One region of the Streptomyces sp. NPDC091289 genome, then DNA from elsewhere that is predicted to be linked to it. Evidence: riboswitches for the same ligand, from Rfam matches in the RefSeq annotation. Region 1 holds a riboswitch; each other region holds the start of a gene.
What was found. Region 1 has a riboswitch for cyclic di-AMP ahead of ACIQPT_RS13500 (M23 family metallopeptidase). Riboswitches for the same ligand answer to the same signal wherever they lie in the genome.
Positions count from the first base shown of each region.

Region 1 (3,999 bases):
CAGCGCATCCTGCTGCTGCGGGAGCTCGGTCTTTCGCTGCCCGCCATCAAGGACGTCCTCGCGGGGCAGCGGGACACGGCGGTGGCGCTGCGGGCGCATCTGCGGCTGCTCGAACAGGAGCAGGCGCGCATCGGGCGGCAGATCGCCTCGGTGCGGACCACTCTCCACAAGACCCAGGAGGGGACGGAACTCATGGCCGAGGAAATGTTCGACGGGTTCGACCACACCGCCCACGAGCAGGAGGTGACCGAGCGCTGGGGCCGGGACGCGTACGAGGAGGGCGACCGCTGGTGGCGTTCGCTCGGGGACCGGGAGAAGCGGGCGTTCCAGGACGAGCACGAGGCCATCGCGCGCGACTGGGGGCGGGCCAGGGAGGCCGGGCTCGCCGCCGACGGGGCCGAGGCGCAGGAACTCGCGCGGCGGCACTGCGCCTGGCTGTCGTCGGCCAAGGAGCCCAGCCGTTCGTACGTGATCGGGCTCGGTCAGATGTATGTCGCCGATCCCCGCTTCGGAAAGAACTACGATCGCTACGGGGACGGCACCGCCGCCTTCGTACGGGACGCACTGACGGTCTACGCGGAACACCGGCTCTCCGACTGACCACGGAAAGGCCGGGACTCCGTCCGCTTCCCCCTATTCGGCCGATGCGGAGTCGCCGCTCGGCGCGGCTCCGGGAAGCCTGGACGGGGCGCGGTACCGTCCGCAGCCGTGGGTGGACCGGGCAGGAGTGCACAGGTGGGGATGGCCGAGAGACGGCGTAGCGGCACGGCGGGGAGCATCGACGCCGTGGGCCGTGCGGTGTTCGGGTCCCCGGAGGGCAATGTGACGCCCGACAGCCGGGGGTCACGCCGGTTCGTCCGGATACTGCCCGCCCTGCTGATCGTCGGCGGGCTGGTGTTCGACTCGCTGGCGCCGCCCAACTTCACCGCCGTCCCCCTGTTCGTCGCGGCCCCGCTGATCGCCGCACCGTTCTTCTCGCTGTCCCGGACCGTCCGCACCGGCATCGCCGCGATCCTCTCCGTCATCGCGATGCGGCTCTCCGACGGGACGTCCACCCAGGTGGTCCCCGTCATCGAGATGATCACCGTGCTCACCGCCGCGGTGCTCGCCCTCCTCATCAACGGGGTCGTGCGGCGCAGCAACGAGCAGCTGGCCTCGGCCCGGGTCATCGCGGAGACCGCCATGCGGGCCGTGCTGCCGACGCCGGCCGAGCGGATCGGCGGGCTCCAGGTCGCCGCGCGGTACGAGGCGGCGCAGGCGGACGAGTTCGTGGGCGGCGACCTGTTCGCCGTCGCGGACACCCCGTACGGCGTACGCCTGGTCGTCGGCGACGTACGCGGCAAGGGGCTGGACGCCGTCGAGGCGGTGGCGGTGATCATCGGGGCGTTCCGGGAGGCCGCCGAGCAGGAGCTCTCGCTGGAGGGCGTGGCGCAGCGGCTGGAGCGGGCGCTGGCACGGGAGGGGACCCGACGGTACGGGCTGGACGCCATGGAGGGGTTCATCACCGCCGTGCTGGCCGAGATCCCGCCCGGTTCGGCCTCGCTGCGCCTCGTCAACCGCGGTCACCCCGAGCCGATCCTGCTGCACGCGGACGGCGCCCTGGAGGTGCTGGCGCCCTCGGTGCCCGCGATGCCGCTGGGGATGGACCTGGGGGTGTGGCCGGACCGGGCCGACGCGTGGGAGATGCCCGCAGGCGCGACGCTCCTCGCCTTCACGGACGGCCTGTCGGAGGCCCGGGACGCGAACGGGGTCTTCTACGATCCGGCGGCCCGGCTGCGCGGCCGGATCTTCCCGGGTCCCGAGGAGCTGCTGTCGGCGCTGACCGACGACGTACGGCTGCACACCGGGGGGCGGTCCACGGACGACATGGCGCTGCTCGCGGTCGGCCGGCCGGCGGAGGGGCAGCCCGTGCGCCGGACGACGGTGAAGATCGTGGGCCGGGGCGACGACGCGGCACACTGATGCGGGCGATGACACGGTGCGTAACCGAAGGGCACCGCTCCGCATAACATTTGACACAACGTCAGAAAAAGAGGTGCGACTGAGCCGCGGTCAAGTCGCCCGATTCCACCCGCTTGTGACCCGTACATCCCGGTCGTGTTCGTTAATGATCAACAGGAACAGCTTGGAATCGGGCCCGTGCGTCTATTAACGTTCGATAACGCAGCGCGGTCGTCACAGCCGTCGTCAGAGACGGCGCCGCGCGCGAGCGCCGAATTCCGCAAGGAAACCGGGGAACCACCTACATGGGGTGAATCGGACGCCTGCGTCTCGTGAGAGACGGAGGGGCCCGTAGGAGACCTTCCTGCTCCGAACCCGTCAGCTAACCCGGTAGGCGAGAAGGAAGGAAAGGAGTGCGCCCACGTGGCGTCCAACAAGCCTGCCCCTGAGGCCCCGTCACCCTTCAGTGCCGACACCTTCGGTGACGCGGAGCGGTCCTGGGAGGAGTGGAATCCCACCGAGGAGTCCATCCGTCCCGTGCGCGGCAGGCACCGCGTAGCCAAGCAGCGTGGTCTGGCCCGTAGCTCCACCGTCCTCGGGGTCGGCGTCATAGCGGCTGTCGGTGCGGGCGGCATGGCCACCGCGCAGGACAAGGCGCCGGTCTCCATCTCTCTTCCCGATTCCATCGCGGACAACCTCCCCGACGCCAAGTCCCTTCCCGGCGTCGGGTCCTTCATGTCGGACGACGCGGAGCCCGCCCCGGTCGCCGCGGCCGCACCGCTCACCAACGTCGGCCTCACCGGCGCCGAGGCCGAGCAGGGCACCGACGCGGGCGAGGCCCTGCGCGCCCGGATCCTCCAGCAGGCCGAGCAGCAGCAGGCCAGCGCCGACGCCGAGGCCAAGGCCGCGGCGGAGAAGGCCGCGGCCGAGAAGGCGGCGGAGGAGGCCAAGAAGCAGCAGGACCGGGCCGAGGCCGAGGCCGCCGCGAAGAAGAAGGCGGCGGAGGAGGCAGCCGCGAAGAAGAAGGAAGCGGAGCGTCTCGCCAAGCTCGCCGCCAGCTTCTCCCTGCCCACCTCCTCGTACACGCTCACCTCGACCTACGGTCAGTCCGGCGCGATGTGGTCCTCCGGCCAGCACACCGGTCTCGACTTCGCCGGGTCGACCGGTGCGCCGCTCAAGGCCGTGCACAGCGGCACCATCACGTCGGCCGGCTGGTCCGGCTCGTACGGCTACCGCACGGTCCTCCAGCTGGAGGACGGCACGGAGATCTGGTACGCGCACCAGTCCTCGATCGACGTCTCCGTCGGCCAGAAGGTCACCACCGGTCAGACCATCGGCCGCATGGGCGCCACCGGCAATGTCACCGGCACCCACCTCCACCTGGAGGTCCGCACCGCGGGCGGTTCGGCGATGGACCCGATGGCCTGGCTGAACAGCAAGGGCCTGAACGTCTGAGCCCTCGGCCCTCCACCGGCCCTCCTCGGGCCCCGGGCCCCGGCCGACGTCCTTCGTCGCCGGCCCCCTGAAACCCCGGCAGCCCTGACGCACACCCCCCGACGTCAGGGCTGCCGGTCTGTCCGGGGGCGGTGCGGCCCGCGCGGCGGCGGAATACCGCCCCCGCCCCGGCCCGTTGAACCCTCACATGACTTCCGCACGCACGCTCGGCACCTCCGATCTCCAGGTCTTCCCCCTCGCCCTCGGCGGCAACGTCTTCGGCTGGACGGCGGACGAGAAGCAGTCCTTCGCCGTCCTGGACGCGTACGTCGCGGCCGGCGGCAACTTCATCGACACCGCCGACGCGTACTCCGCCTGGGTCGAGGGCAACCGGGGCGGTGAGTCGGAGACCGTCATCGGCAGGTGGCTCGCCTCCCGCGGCAACCGGTCCGACATCGTCGTCGCCACCAAGGCCGGCGCCCACCCCGACCACAAGGGCCTCTCCGCCGGCACCGTCAAGGGCGCGGCCGAGGCCTCGCTGCGCCGGCTCGGCACCGACCACATCGACCTCTACTACACGCACTTCGACGACGAGACCGTCCCGGTCGAGGAGATCATCACCGC
Region 1 is NZ_JBIVUT010000009.1:18,512-22,510, reverse strand. Features, by position in the region: gene ACIQPT_RS13510 (MerR family transcriptional regulator) at 1-600, shown strand, start outside; gene ACIQPT_RS13505 (PP2C family protein-serine/threonine phosphatase) at 742-1,962, shown strand; cyclic di-AMP (ydaO/yuaA leader) riboswitch at 2,201-2,353, shown strand; gene ACIQPT_RS13500 (M23 family metallopeptidase) at 2,365-3,396, shown strand; gene ACIQPT_RS13495 (aldo/keto reductase) at 3,584-3,999, shown strand, end outside.

Region 2 (3,999 bases), on a different contig from region 1:
GGGGTCGGAGGAGAGTGCCAGTTGCAGGGCCGGGTCGAGGGTGCCCCCGCGGTACTGCGCGGTGGCCAGTGAACCCAGGGCGTTCCGCGTGGTGTTGAGGCGGTCGGTGCGGCGGGCGGCCTCGTCGGCCAGGGCCTCGACGGTGCGGGTGGCGGCGGCCGCCTTCTCCTTCGCCCCGTTGTACTTCTCGGTGGCGACCTCGGCGTCGTGGTACAGCCGGTCGACCTTCGCCCTGACCTGGTCGGCGGTGGGGGCCGGTTCGGCGGGGGCCGCGCCGGCTCCGGTGACCGAGCCGGCGGTGGCGGCCCCGGCGAGCGCCAGGGTGGCGGCGGTGCGGGCAGCAGGGCCGGTGAACGGGCGCTGCTTGGGTTTTCGGTGAGCTGACCTGCGGTGCGCTGCCACGGGGGCGGCATCCTTCCTGTCGGCTGCCCGGCGGGGGATACCGGCGGGTCCGTGAAGGACGCTAATCCGGGTGCGCGGAAAAGGGTCACCATGACAGCTATTGCCCTGATGTGACGTTTCGCCGATCGCTGATGATCGAAGCGATCAACGAAGGCTTGCCTCACTGAAAGGTGAAACTTTGGTCATGGCTAGGCTCCGGAGCCATGGACGTACTCATCAATGTCTTCGTCGCCCTGCACATCATCGGCATCGCCTCCCTGCTGGGCGGCTTCCTGACGCAGATGAAGGCCATGGGGGCGGGGACCGCCCGCTTCGTCCCCGCGATGCTTCACGGCGCGCTGACCATGCTGGTCACCGGAATCGCCCTGGTCGGCCTCAACCAGGCCGACGACCAGACCGTGAACAACGTCAAGATCGGCATCAAGCTGGCGCTGCTGGTCGTGATCCTCGCCCTGGTCTACGTCAAGCGGGACGACGAGAAGGTCGACAAGGGCGCGTTCGCGGCGGTCGGCGGGCTGACGGTCGCCAACATCTTCATCGCCACCGTCTGGACCTGAGGCCGGACCACGGCCTTCCGGGGGCGGCCGCCAACTGTGACCGGCCGCCCCGGCTCCGTACTACTGCTACTGCCTACTACGCCGGGCGCACGCTCCCGTAGATCGGCATGTAGTAGATCGACTCCTCGCGCACGTTCGCACCCGGCTTCGGGGCGTGGATCATCATCCCGTCGCCCTTGTAGATGCCGACGTGGCTGATGTCGTCGTAGAAGAAGACCAGGTCCCCCGGCTGCAGGTCCGAGGTGGCGACCCGGGTGCCGACCTTCACCTGGTCCCAGGTGGTCCGCGGCAGGGTCACCCCCGCCTCCCGCCACGCCGCCTGCGTCAGCCCCGAGCAGTCGTACGAGGAGGGGCCCGACGCGCCCCAGACGTACGGCTTCCCGATCTGGGCGCGGGCGAAGTCCAGCACCTTCTCCGCCTTGGCGGCGTAACCGCTGCCCGTACCGGAGCCGGTGCCGGAGCCCGACCCCGTGCCCGTACCGGACCCGGACCCGGACCCGGACCCGGAGCCCGATCCCGAACCGCCGTCGGACTCCTTCGCGGCCTCCTCGCGGGCCTTCTTCTCCGCCTCGGCCTTCGCCTTCGCCTCGGCGGCCTGCCGGGCGGCCAGCTTCGCCGCCTTCTCCTTGGCCTCGGCCTCCTTCTTGCGCTCCAGCTCCGCCAGTCGCGCCTTCTCCTCGGCGGTCAGCCTCGACAGCAGGCCACGGGCCTCGGTGAGCTTGTTCTGCACGTCCTTCTTGCTGGAGGCGAGCGTGGCCTGCGTCTCGGTGAGGGTCTCCAGGCTCTTCACCGCCTCCGCGCGCTTCTTCGCCGCCGACGCCTGCTGCGTACGGAAGTCGGTGACGGCCTGCTGCTGCCGCTCGGTTGCCCGGTCCATGAGCCGGCTCTGGTCGAAGTACCCCTGCGGGTCGTCCGCCAGGAAGAACGTCGCCGTCGGCGCGATGCCGCCGCTGCGGTACTGGGCCGCCGCGTAGGAGCCCAGCGCCCGGCGCGCCTCGTTGATCTTCTCGGTCCGCTTCGCCACGTCGGAGAGCAGCGTGTCGACCTTCTTCTGCTGCGACGCGGACGCGGCCTTGGCCCGGTTGTACTCCTGGGTCGCGGAGCCCGCCTGCCGGTACAGGGCGTCGACCTTCTTCTGGACTTCCTCGATGGCGGGCTTCGGCTCCGCGGGCGCGGCCGTGGCGCTCTGCGTGGAGAGCAACGTCACGGAGGCCAGCGCGGCCGTCGTCAGCCCGACGGCAGGGGTGGTGGTGCGCACCTTCGTGCGCGGCTTGCGATGCGATGCCAAGACCGGCATCTCCTTCCGTGGACCGCCTACCGGGTTAGCTGTCGGGTTCGGACGGAACGGAAGGCTGTCCTACGGTCCGGATGCGAGGGCACGGACCGATTCACCCCGGTTCTGCGTGTGGGTCCCCGGTTCCGAACTGCCAGGACGGCAGGACGGATTCGGCAGAGGTGTCCGTTAGGCGCGGTTCGCCTCAGGGAGGTACGGATCACCTGACCGAGCACGCTAGCCAACCCGTGGCACCGCTGGGAAGGAGGATGAGCGATATGCCCGATACATTTTCGTGACCTTTTCGGATCGGGGGCTGCCCACCCCTTCCGACCGGGCGATCCTTCACGGAACGTGGGCGTCCGGTCTCCGTGCGTAGGACCTGCGTAGGACCGAGGTCACCGCTTCCCGGCTTCGGCGGATCGTTGTCGGTGCGGCCGCCTAGACTCGGTAGGCGATGAGCAGCCTCTTTGACGACAGTTTCCTGACCGGCCTCCAGCCCGCGGAGGACGGCCCCCCGCCGCCCCCCGAGGACCACGCGCCCGAAGCGGTGCCGGAGGGACTCTTCGAGGGCGTCTACGACGCGCCCCCGCCGCCCCGGGACGGGTATTACCGGGACGGTCACCCGCGCCCGGTGATCGACGCCGCCGCGCTGCTCGACGGGCTGAACACCGAGCAGCGCGCCGCCGTCGTGCACGCCGGGTCCCCGCTGCTCATCGTCGCCGGGGCCGGCTCCGGCAAGACCCGGGTGCTCACCCACCGCATCGCCCACCTGCTGGCCGAGCGCGGCACGCACCCCGGGCAGATCCTCGCGATCACCTTCACCAACAAGGCCGCGGGCGAGATGAAGGAGCGCGTCGAGCAGCTCGTCGGCCCGCGCGCCAACGCCATGTGGGTCATGACCTTCCACAGCGCGTGCGTCCGCATCCTGCGCCGCGAGTCGAAGAAGCTCGGCTTCACCTCGTCCTTCTCGATCTACGACGCCGCCGACTCCAAGCGCCTGATGGCCCTGGTCTGCCGCGACCTCGACCTGGACCCCAAGCGCTTCCCGCCGAAGTCCTTCACCGCCAAGGTCTCCAACCTCAAGAACGAGCTCATCGACGAGGAGACCTTCGCCGGACAGGCGGCCGATGGCTTCGAGAAGACCCTGGCCCAGGCGTACGCGCTCTACCAGGCCCGCCTGCGCGAGGCCAACGCCCTGGACTTCGACGACATCATCATGACGACGGTCCACCTCCTCCAGGCCTTCCCGGACGTCGCCGAGCACTACCGCCGCCGCTTCCGCCACGTCCTCGTCGACGAGTACCAGGACACCAACCACGCCCAGTACACGCTGGTACGGGAGCTGGTCGGCCCGGCCGGAGAGGCCGACGCCCCCGCCGAGCTGTGCGTGGTGGGCGACGCGGACCAGTCGATCTACGCCTTCCGCGGCGCGACCATCCGCAACATCCTCCAGTTCGAGGAGGACTATCCGAGCGCGACGACGATCATGCTGGAGCAGAACTACCGCTCCACGCAGACGATCCTCTCCGCCGCCAACGCCGTCATCGAGCGCAACGAGAGCCGCCGCCCGAAGAACCTCTGGACCAACGCCGGTTCCGGCGCCCGCATCACCGGCTATGTCGCGGACACCGAGCACGACGAGGCGCAGTTCGTCGCCGACGAGATCGACCGGCTCACCGACGCGGGCGACGCCAAGGCGGGCGACGTCGCCGTCTTCTACCGCACCAACGCCCAGTCCCGTGTCTTCGAAGAGATCTTCATCCG
Region 2 is NZ_JBIVUT010000006.1:301,533-305,531, forward strand. Features, by position in the region: gene ACIQPT_RS10490 (NlpC/P60 family protein) at 1-402, opposite strand, end outside; gene ACIQPT_RS10495 (hypothetical protein) at 606-959, shown strand; gene ACIQPT_RS10500 (NlpC/P60 family protein) at 1,036-2,247, opposite strand; cyclic di-AMP (ydaO/yuaA leader) riboswitch at 2,255-2,421, opposite strand; gene pcrA (DNA helicase PcrA) at 2,690-3,999, shown strand, end outside.
Region 2: another riboswitch for cyclic di-AMP. It lies ahead of ACIQPT_RS10500 (NlpC/P60 family protein); the one in region 1 lies ahead of ACIQPT_RS13500 (M23 family metallopeptidase).

Region 3 (3,999 bases), on a different contig from region 1:
GTCCGTGCCGGCTTCGGCGAGCCGGAGGGCGGCCACGGAGCCGCCGTATCCGGTGCCGATGACCAGGACCGGTACATGTGCGCCGGAGCCGATCGGCGCCGCTGCCGCACGCACGCTCGCCCAGGACGGTGCGGTGGTACCGGCCAGCGCCGCGACCCCCAGAAGAGAACCTGTTCCAGCGATGAATCTTCGACGCGAGACACCCTTGGCCTCGCCATCCTGCATGGTGGTGTCGTTCATGTGACCTACCTCACTCTCGACAGAGTGCAACAGGTTCTACTGTCGATCGCGTGGTAAGTCACTAGAAACTTGGGGGTAACTTCCCGGCCCCGCCCGGCATGACAGAGGGGCCCCGGACCGTTCGGTCCGGAGCCCCTCCGCCCTGGGCGCGGGGTCGATCAGTAGGCGCCGAAGACGTTGTCGATCGAGCCGTAGCGGTCCGCGGCGTAGTTGCACGCGGCCGTGATGTTGGCGACCGGGTCGTAACTGTCGGTCGAGGTGCCGGGCACGTGGTACGCCTGGAAGGTCGGGTCGATGACCTGGAGCAGACCCTTGGACGGGGTGCCCTTGACCGCGTTGGAGTCCCAGTTGTTGATCGCGGCCGGGTTGCCCGAGGACTCGCGCATGATGTTGCGGTGGATGCCCTCGTAGGTGCCGGGGATGCCCTGCTCGGCCATGACCGCCAGCGACTCCTTGATCCAGCCGTCGAGGTCGTTCGTGTACGTGACGGCCTTCGCGGCGGCCGGAGCGGCCTGCGCCACGGGGGCGGCCTTGCTGCGCTCCGAACGGTCGGCGCGGTCCGCCGACGCACCGCGCGCGACGGACGGGGAAGCCTTGCCGGACTTGGCGTCCGACGGGGCGGCGGCCTTGTTTCCGAGGGTCAGCTTGATACCCGGGTGAATAAGATCGGGATTCTCTCCGACGATCTTCCGGTTGCCTTCGTACAGCTTCTCCCAGCCGCCGCTGACGGAATGTTCGCGGGCGATCTTGGAAAGCGTTTCACCGGCCACCACGGAATGCTGGGCGGGCGCGGCCTTCGCGGCGGAATTCACCTGTGCGGACACCGCTGCGGGGGCCGCGGCCTGCTGCGGCGCCGCGGTGGGGGCGGGGGCCGCGAAGGCGCTGGTGGCGCCGATCACCGGGAGGGCGAGAACGGCTCCGCCGGTGGTCACGGCGGCGAGGCCGCGGCGCAGCGAGGTGGACTGGGGACGGCGGTGCTTACCCTGTGCGGGCATGGGGGATTTCCTCTCCGGCGCCTACGAGGTGAGCTGTCGGGTTCAGACGGGAGATGTCTGGCCGCACGGTCGTGCGACTTCACCCCAAGCCGTTCCGGTAACGGTTCGGCGACTTACCTGGGTCCCCCGCTCCTGCCGTACGTGAGTGGGTTTCGGATTCCCGGACGGCGGCAGGATTCGGCGTTCCATCCGGATTGACGGTGACCGTAGGCGAGAAACGCCGAACGGAACAAGCCCCGCATTCCTGATTCCCTTTTCCGCGCATGATCGAATGGCGGAATTCCCGGACCGTGCCGTGCCGTCATGGCGTCAACTTTCTTCGCACAGAAGGGAACCGACGGATCCGCTTCTGCGTCCGCCCCCTGGGACGTGATGCTCACCACTCGCTCGCGGCGATGGCGAAAACAGGCCTAGGCAAATGCAGCAAAGGGCTCAGCAATCCCTTTACGGATAGATTTAACAAAAGGACCAAATCAACCATATAGGCATAGCAAAACGGACCAATCAGGCACTCGGGGCGAGGCCGGTCGAGGGGCCCGCGGGGCGATCGCTTACGGTGTGGGGTGGAGACTGGTAAGCCAACCCTTACCTCCGACGTACGCTGTACCTGCCCGCGTTCGCCCGCCCCGAAGGATCACCACGCCATGACACGCCCCGTCCGCGTCGCCATTGTCGGAGCCGGCCCCGCCGGTATCTATGCTGCGGACGCGCTGCTCAAATCCGAGGTCTGCCAGGACCCGGGGGTCTCCATCGACCTCTTCGAGCGCATGCCCGCGCCCTTCGGCCTGATCCGTTACGGCGTGGCCCCCGACCACCCGCGTATCAAGGGCATCGTCAAGGCCCTGCACCAGGTGCTGGACAAGCCCCAGATCCGGCTCTTCGGCAATGTCAGCTACCCGCACGACATCGGCCTGGACGACCTGCGGTCGTTCTACGACGCGGTGATCTTCTCCACCGGCGCCGAGGCCGACCGGGCGCTCGACATCCCCGGCATCCAGCTGGACGGCTCCTACGGAGCGGCCGAGTTCGTCTCCTGGTACGACGGGCACCCCGAGGTCCCGCGCACCTGGCCGCTCACCGCGGAGAAGGTCGCCGTGCTCGGCGTCGGCAACGTGGCCCTGGACGTGGCCCGTGTCCTGGCCAAGACGGCGGACGAGCTGCTGCCCACCGAGATCCCGGACAACGTGTACCAGGGCCTCAAGGAGAACAAGGCGCTGGAGGTGCATGTGTTCGGGCGGCGTGGCCCCGCGCAGGCCAAGTTCAGCCCGATGGAGCTGCGGGAGCTGGACCACTCCCCCAACATCGAGGTCATCGTCAACCCCGAGGACATCGAGTACGACGAGGGCTCGATCGCGACCCGCCGGGAGAACAAGCAGGCCAACATGGTCGCGCAGACCCTGGAGAACTGGGCGATCCGGGACGTCGGCGACCGCCCGCACAAGCTGTTCCTGCACTTCTTCGAGTCCCCGGTCGAGATTCTCGGCGAGGACGGCAAGGTGGTGGCGCTGCGCACCGAGCGCACCGAGCTGGACGGCACCGGCAACGTCCGGGGCACCGGCCAGTTCACCGACTGGGACATGCAGAGCGTCTACCGCGCCGTCGGCTACTACTCGGAGGAGCTGCCCAAGCTTCCCTTCGACGTGGCCTCCGGCACCGTCCCGCACGAGGCGGGCCGCGTCATCGCCGGTGACGAGCACATGGCCTCGGTCTACGTCACGGGCTGGATCAAGCGCGGCCCGATCGGCCTGATCGGCCACACCAAGGGCGACGCCAACGAGACGGTCGCCTGCGTCCTGGAGGACCGCGCCGCCGGCCGGCTGCCCGAGCCGGCCACGCCCGCTCCGGAGGCCGTCGAGGCCTTCCTGGAGGGCCGCGGCGTCCGCTACACGACCTGGGAGGGCTGGCACAAGCTGGACGCCCACGAGCAGGCGCTGGGCACCGCCCAGGGCCGTGAGCGGATCAAGGTCGTGGAGCGCGAGGGCATGCTGGAGGCCTCCGGCGCCTTCGTGCCGGCCGAGCGCCCCGCCGACGCCTGATCGACAGGATCGACGGCACTCCTTCTAGGGGGCCGGATCCGGGGCCGCCGCCGGGCGCCCCGGGTCCGGCCCCCTGAACGTGCGCCACAGGTCGGGGCCGGACGCCCGGGACGCCGGGGGCCGCCGGACCTCCGGGGTCCCGGTCACCCACCGGGCGGCCAGCAGGATCGCGATGTCGTCGGGGCGGTCGATGGCCGCCCGGGCCTCCCCGATGACCTGGTCGGCCGTGTCGGCCAGGGGCACCGCGCCGATGCGTTCGACGGTGGCGCGCAGCCGCTCGATCCCCTCGTCGATGTCCGTGCCGGGGCGCTCGATCAGCCCGTCCGTGAACAGGGCGAGCATCGCCCCGGGTTCGAGCCGCATCTCCGTGACCGGGTAGGTCGCGTGCCCGTCGATCCCGAGCACGATGCCGCCGGGCAGGTCCAGCACCTCCGTCCGGCCGTCGGGCCGGCGCAGCACGGGCTGCGGATGCCCCGCCCGTACGGCACGGGCCATACCCGTCACCGGGTCGAGCGCGATGTAGCAGCAGCTGGCGAACTGTCCCGGGTCGAGGTCGATGAGCAGCCGGTTCGTCCCGCTCATCACCTCCCGCGGATCATGGTTGCTCAGCGCGAACGCCCGTACCGCACTGCGCAGTTGCCCCATCGTCGCGGCGGCGGAGACACCGTGGCCCTGTACGTCGCCGATGATCAGGGCGAGTTCGTCGCCGGTCTCGATGACGTCGTACC
Region 3 is NZ_JBIVUT010000001.1:179,533-183,531, forward strand. Features, by position in the region: gene ACIQPT_RS00655 (GMC oxidoreductase) at 1-240, opposite strand, end outside; gene ACIQPT_RS00660 (transglycosylase SLT domain-containing protein) at 399-1,235, opposite strand; cyclic di-AMP (ydaO/yuaA leader) riboswitch at 1,241-1,428, opposite strand; gene ACIQPT_RS00665 (FAD-dependent oxidoreductase) at 1,880-3,271, shown strand; gene ACIQPT_RS00670 (SpoIIE family protein phosphatase) at 3,296-3,999, opposite strand, start outside.
Region 3: another riboswitch for cyclic di-AMP. It lies ahead of ACIQPT_RS00660 (transglycosylase SLT domain-containing protein); the one in region 1 lies ahead of ACIQPT_RS13500 (M23 family metallopeptidase).

Region 4 (3,999 bases), on a different contig from region 1:
GCGTTGGCCACGCTGTTGAGACGCCTCCCTGACCTGCGACTTGCGGGAGAAGCTGCCGATTTGCGCTGGCGTGGCGGGCTCATCATGCGCGGACTGCGCACACTTCCCGTCGAGTTCACGCCGGGCCGCCGTTCCGAAAAAAGTGACACGCTGTCAACTCTGTGACTTTCACGTGATCTGCGCTGCATCGACTTGTGACACACGTTCGAGTCCCGCTAGGTTCACGGTTCGACGCGTCGGTCGCTCGTTGCTCACGCGTCACTTGTGCGCCGGTGCAGGCACGGATTTCTGCTGCGCGGCGTTCAGGTCACTCGCTTGTCAGTCGCACGGAAGGCATACCCATGGGCTCCGCGAACGGCAGACACCGCCGCCCTCGCCAGGCACCCGCCATCGTCGTCGCCGCAGGTGTGACGGGATCGGCCATCGCCATCCCGCTGCTCGGTGCGAGCGGCGTGCACGCGGCCGAGGCCACCACCTGGGACCGGGTCGCGGAGTGTGAGAGCGGCGGCATGTGGAGCGCCGACCTCGGCAACGGCTACTACGGCGGGCTCCAGTTCTCGCAGGAGACCTGGTCGGCGTACGGCGGCACGGCGTTCGCGCCCCGCGCCGACCTCGCCAGCCGGTCGCAGCAGATCTCCGTCGCCGAGAAGGTCCTGGGCGACCAGGGGCCGAAGGCGTGGCCCAGCTGTGCGGTCATCTCCGGTCTCGCGGTGGACGGCAGCCTGCCCGGCGTCGACCCGGGCACCTCGCCGTCACCCGACCCGTCCGCCGATCCGTCGGCGGACCCCTCGGCCGACCCGACCGGTGAAGCGGATGAATCCGGTAAGGGTGAGAAGGCCGAGAAGAACGACAAGGGTGACGAGAGCGGCAAGCCCGACAAGGGCGATAAGAACGACAAGGCTGACAAGGCCGACAAGGGAGGCAGTGGCGGTACGGGGAAGGGGAGCGACGCTCCCGACTCCTCGGTGACGCCCTCCGCCCCGCCGGCCTCCGACGCCCCCGACGCCACGAACCCCTCCGGCACCCCCGACGCCTCGAAGGGCGAGGACGGCAAGGGAGGCAAGCACCGGGGCGCCCCCGCACCCGAGGAGGCCGACGCGGGCCAGGGCGGCGGCCCCCGTGAGTCCGGCCGGCACGCCTCGCGCGGCGACGGCGATGCGCGCGACGGTGGCTCGGCGACCGTCGGCGCGTACACGGTGCAGCCCGGCGACAACCTCTGGGCCATCGCTGACGCGCAGGAACTTCCCGGTGGCTGGACCGGCCTGTACGAGACGAACAAGGACCTCCTGGGCTCCGACCCGGATCTGATCCTGCCCGGCCAGAGCCTGGATCTGGGGCTGGGTCAGGGCGCGGACGGGTCCGCGTCGGAGAGCGCCGGGAAGTCCGCCGGGGCGCCCGCCGCCAACTGATTCAAATCGGGCGAAAACGCTCCGAAAAATCAGGCAGTTCAGAGGCCTATGTCCACTTTTGCGGAAGTGAGACATGGGTCTCTTTGCTTCAACTGGCGGGTCTCGTCCGGCTGGTCCGCGCGCATCGCTCCCGACCTGCGGAAATAGTCCATCGGTCGCGGTGAGTTCGGGGCGATTGCCCTCTATGTCCATCTTTGAATGTCGGGGTTGCCTGTGTTTACGGTCGTAGCCGCTCGCACCGCGGGCCCCGTCGACCGTCACGCCGAATCCTGCCGTCGGTCGAAGGGAACAGACGCGTAAGCGCCGTAGGCAGGAGCGGGGGACCCAGGTAGGCCGCCGGGTCCGGACGCCTCGTCGAACCGACGGGACGTACGGGAACGGCTTGGGGTGAAGTCGCGTGCAGCACCGTGCGACCGGGCAACTCATCAGCCCGAACCCGACAGCTCACCTCGTAGGCGTCGGTGAGGAGATTCGTTCCATGCTGCTGAACAGCAAGGGCAAGCACCGCCGCCCGTCCAAGGCCACCCGTCTCGCCACCCTCGCGGGTGTCACCGGTGCCGCCGTCGCCGTCCCGCTGATGGGTGCGACCAGCGCGTCCGCCGCCTCCGTCGAGACCTGGGACGCCGTCGCCCAGTGCGAGTCCGGCGGCAACTGGTCCATCAACACCGGCAACGGCTACTACGGCGGGCTGCAGTTCTCGCAGTCCAGCTGGGCCGCCGCCGGCGGTACGCAGTACGCCTCGCGCGCCGACCTGGCCTCCAAGGACCAGCAGATCGCCACCGCCGAGAAGCTCCTCGACCTCCAGGGTCCGGGCGCCTGGGCCTGCGCCGGCGCCGGTGGCCTCACCAACGACGGTGTGGACCCGGGCGTGAACACCGGCTCCGGCCAGTCCGAGAGCAAGCCCGAGCAGGCGCAGCCCGAGCGTCAGGCCGAGCAGCCCACCACGCGCTCCGAGCAGCGCCCCGCTCCGCAGGCCGAGAAGAAGGCCGAGAGCAAGAAGACCGTCACCACCCCGACCGGCGAGAAGGTCCAGAAGGGTGACGGCGAGTACAAGGTCAAGACCGGCGACACCCTGAGCAAGATCGCCGAGAAGGAGGGTGTCAAGGGCGGCTGGAGCAAGCTCTTCCAGCTCAACGACGACATCGTCAAGGACGCGGACCTGATCTTCCCGGGTCAGCAGCTCCACCTGAAGTAAGACGCCGTCTCTCCTCCCCGGAGGGAGGGTGTCCGGCGGCACCCTCCCTCGCACGGCTTCCCGGCCCGGCGCGCTCTTCCCCCCAGCGCGCCGGGCCGGGTTCTTCGTGGGCGGGGCCCGGGCGAGCCGGGACCCCGGTGAGCGCGGTTTGCGTTCACCTCTTGTCGGCAGTTTTTGTTACCGACCAGTAGATTTCTAGAGTTTTGTCCCGGGATGCAGGCCCTTGGGTCCTTTTTCGTCCCAGGAGGCGGGCGCTCGGCTGGCCGACGCGGCCGGGCCGGATAGGCTCGTGCCGCAAGGCCACAGTGACCCTGCACAACCAGTGTCAGATCCCAGAAGGAGATGCCTCGTGCCGTCCATCGACGTCGTCGTAGCCAGGGAAATCCTCGACTCCCGGGGCAACCCCACGGTCGAGGTCGAGGTTGGCCTCGACGACGGCAGCACGGGCCGTGCTGCTGTTCCGTCCGGCGCCTCCACCGGTGCGTTCGAGGCTGTTGAGCTTCGCGACGGTGACCCCAACCGTTACCAGGGCAAGGGCGTCGAGAAGGCCGTCCTCGCCGTCATCGAGCAGATCGGCCCGGAGCTCGTCGGGTACGACGCCACCGAGCAGCGCCTCATCGACCAGGCGATGTTCGACCTGGACGCCACCGAGAACAAGGCCTCGCTCGGCGCGAACGCCATCCTCGGCGTCTCGCTGGCCGTCGCGCACGCCGCCTCCGAGGCGTCCGACCTGCCGCTCTTCCGCTACCTCGGCGGCCCGAACGCGCACCTGCTGCCCGTTCCGATGATGAACATCCTGAACGGCGGCTCGCACGCCGACTCCAACGTGGACATCCAGGAGTTCATGATCGCCCCGATCGGCGCGGAGTCCTTCTCCGAGGCCCTGCGCTGGGGCGCGGAGATCTACCACACGCTGAAGAAGGTCCTCAAGACCAAGGGCCTGTCCACCGGACTCGGCGACGAGGGCGGCTTCGCCCCGAACCTGGACTCCAACCGCGCCGCCCTGGACCTCATCGTCGAGGCCATCAAGGAGGCCGGCTACGTCCCGGGCCGTGACGTGGCGCTCGCGCTCGACGTCGCCGCGTCCGAGTTCTACAAGGACGGCGTCTACGAGTTCGAGGGCAAGTCCCGCTCGGCCGCCGAGATGACCGAGTACTACGAGGAGCTCGTCTCCGCGTACCCGCTGGTCTCCATCGAGGACCCGCTGTACGAGGACGACTGGGCCGGCTGGAAGGTCATCACCGACCGCATCGGGGCCAAGGTCCAGATCGTCGGCGACGACCTCTTCGTCACCAACCCCGAGCGCCTCGCCCGCGGCATCGAGGAGGGCTCCGCCAACGCCCTGCTCGTGAAGGTCAACCAGATCGGTTCGCTGACCGAGACCCTGGACGCCGT
Region 4 is NZ_JBIVUT010000008.1:171,489-175,487, forward strand. Features, by position in the region: partial or broken gene ACIQPT_RS12900 (cytochrome P450) at 1-165, shown strand, start outside; gene ACIQPT_RS12905 (transglycosylase family protein) at 342-1,409, shown strand; cyclic di-AMP (ydaO/yuaA leader) riboswitch at 1,701-1,882, shown strand; gene ACIQPT_RS12910 (transglycosylase family protein) at 1,888-2,604, shown strand; gene eno (phosphopyruvate hydratase) at 2,954-3,999, shown strand, end outside.
Region 4: another riboswitch for cyclic di-AMP. It lies ahead of ACIQPT_RS12910 (transglycosylase family protein); the one in region 1 lies ahead of ACIQPT_RS13500 (M23 family metallopeptidase).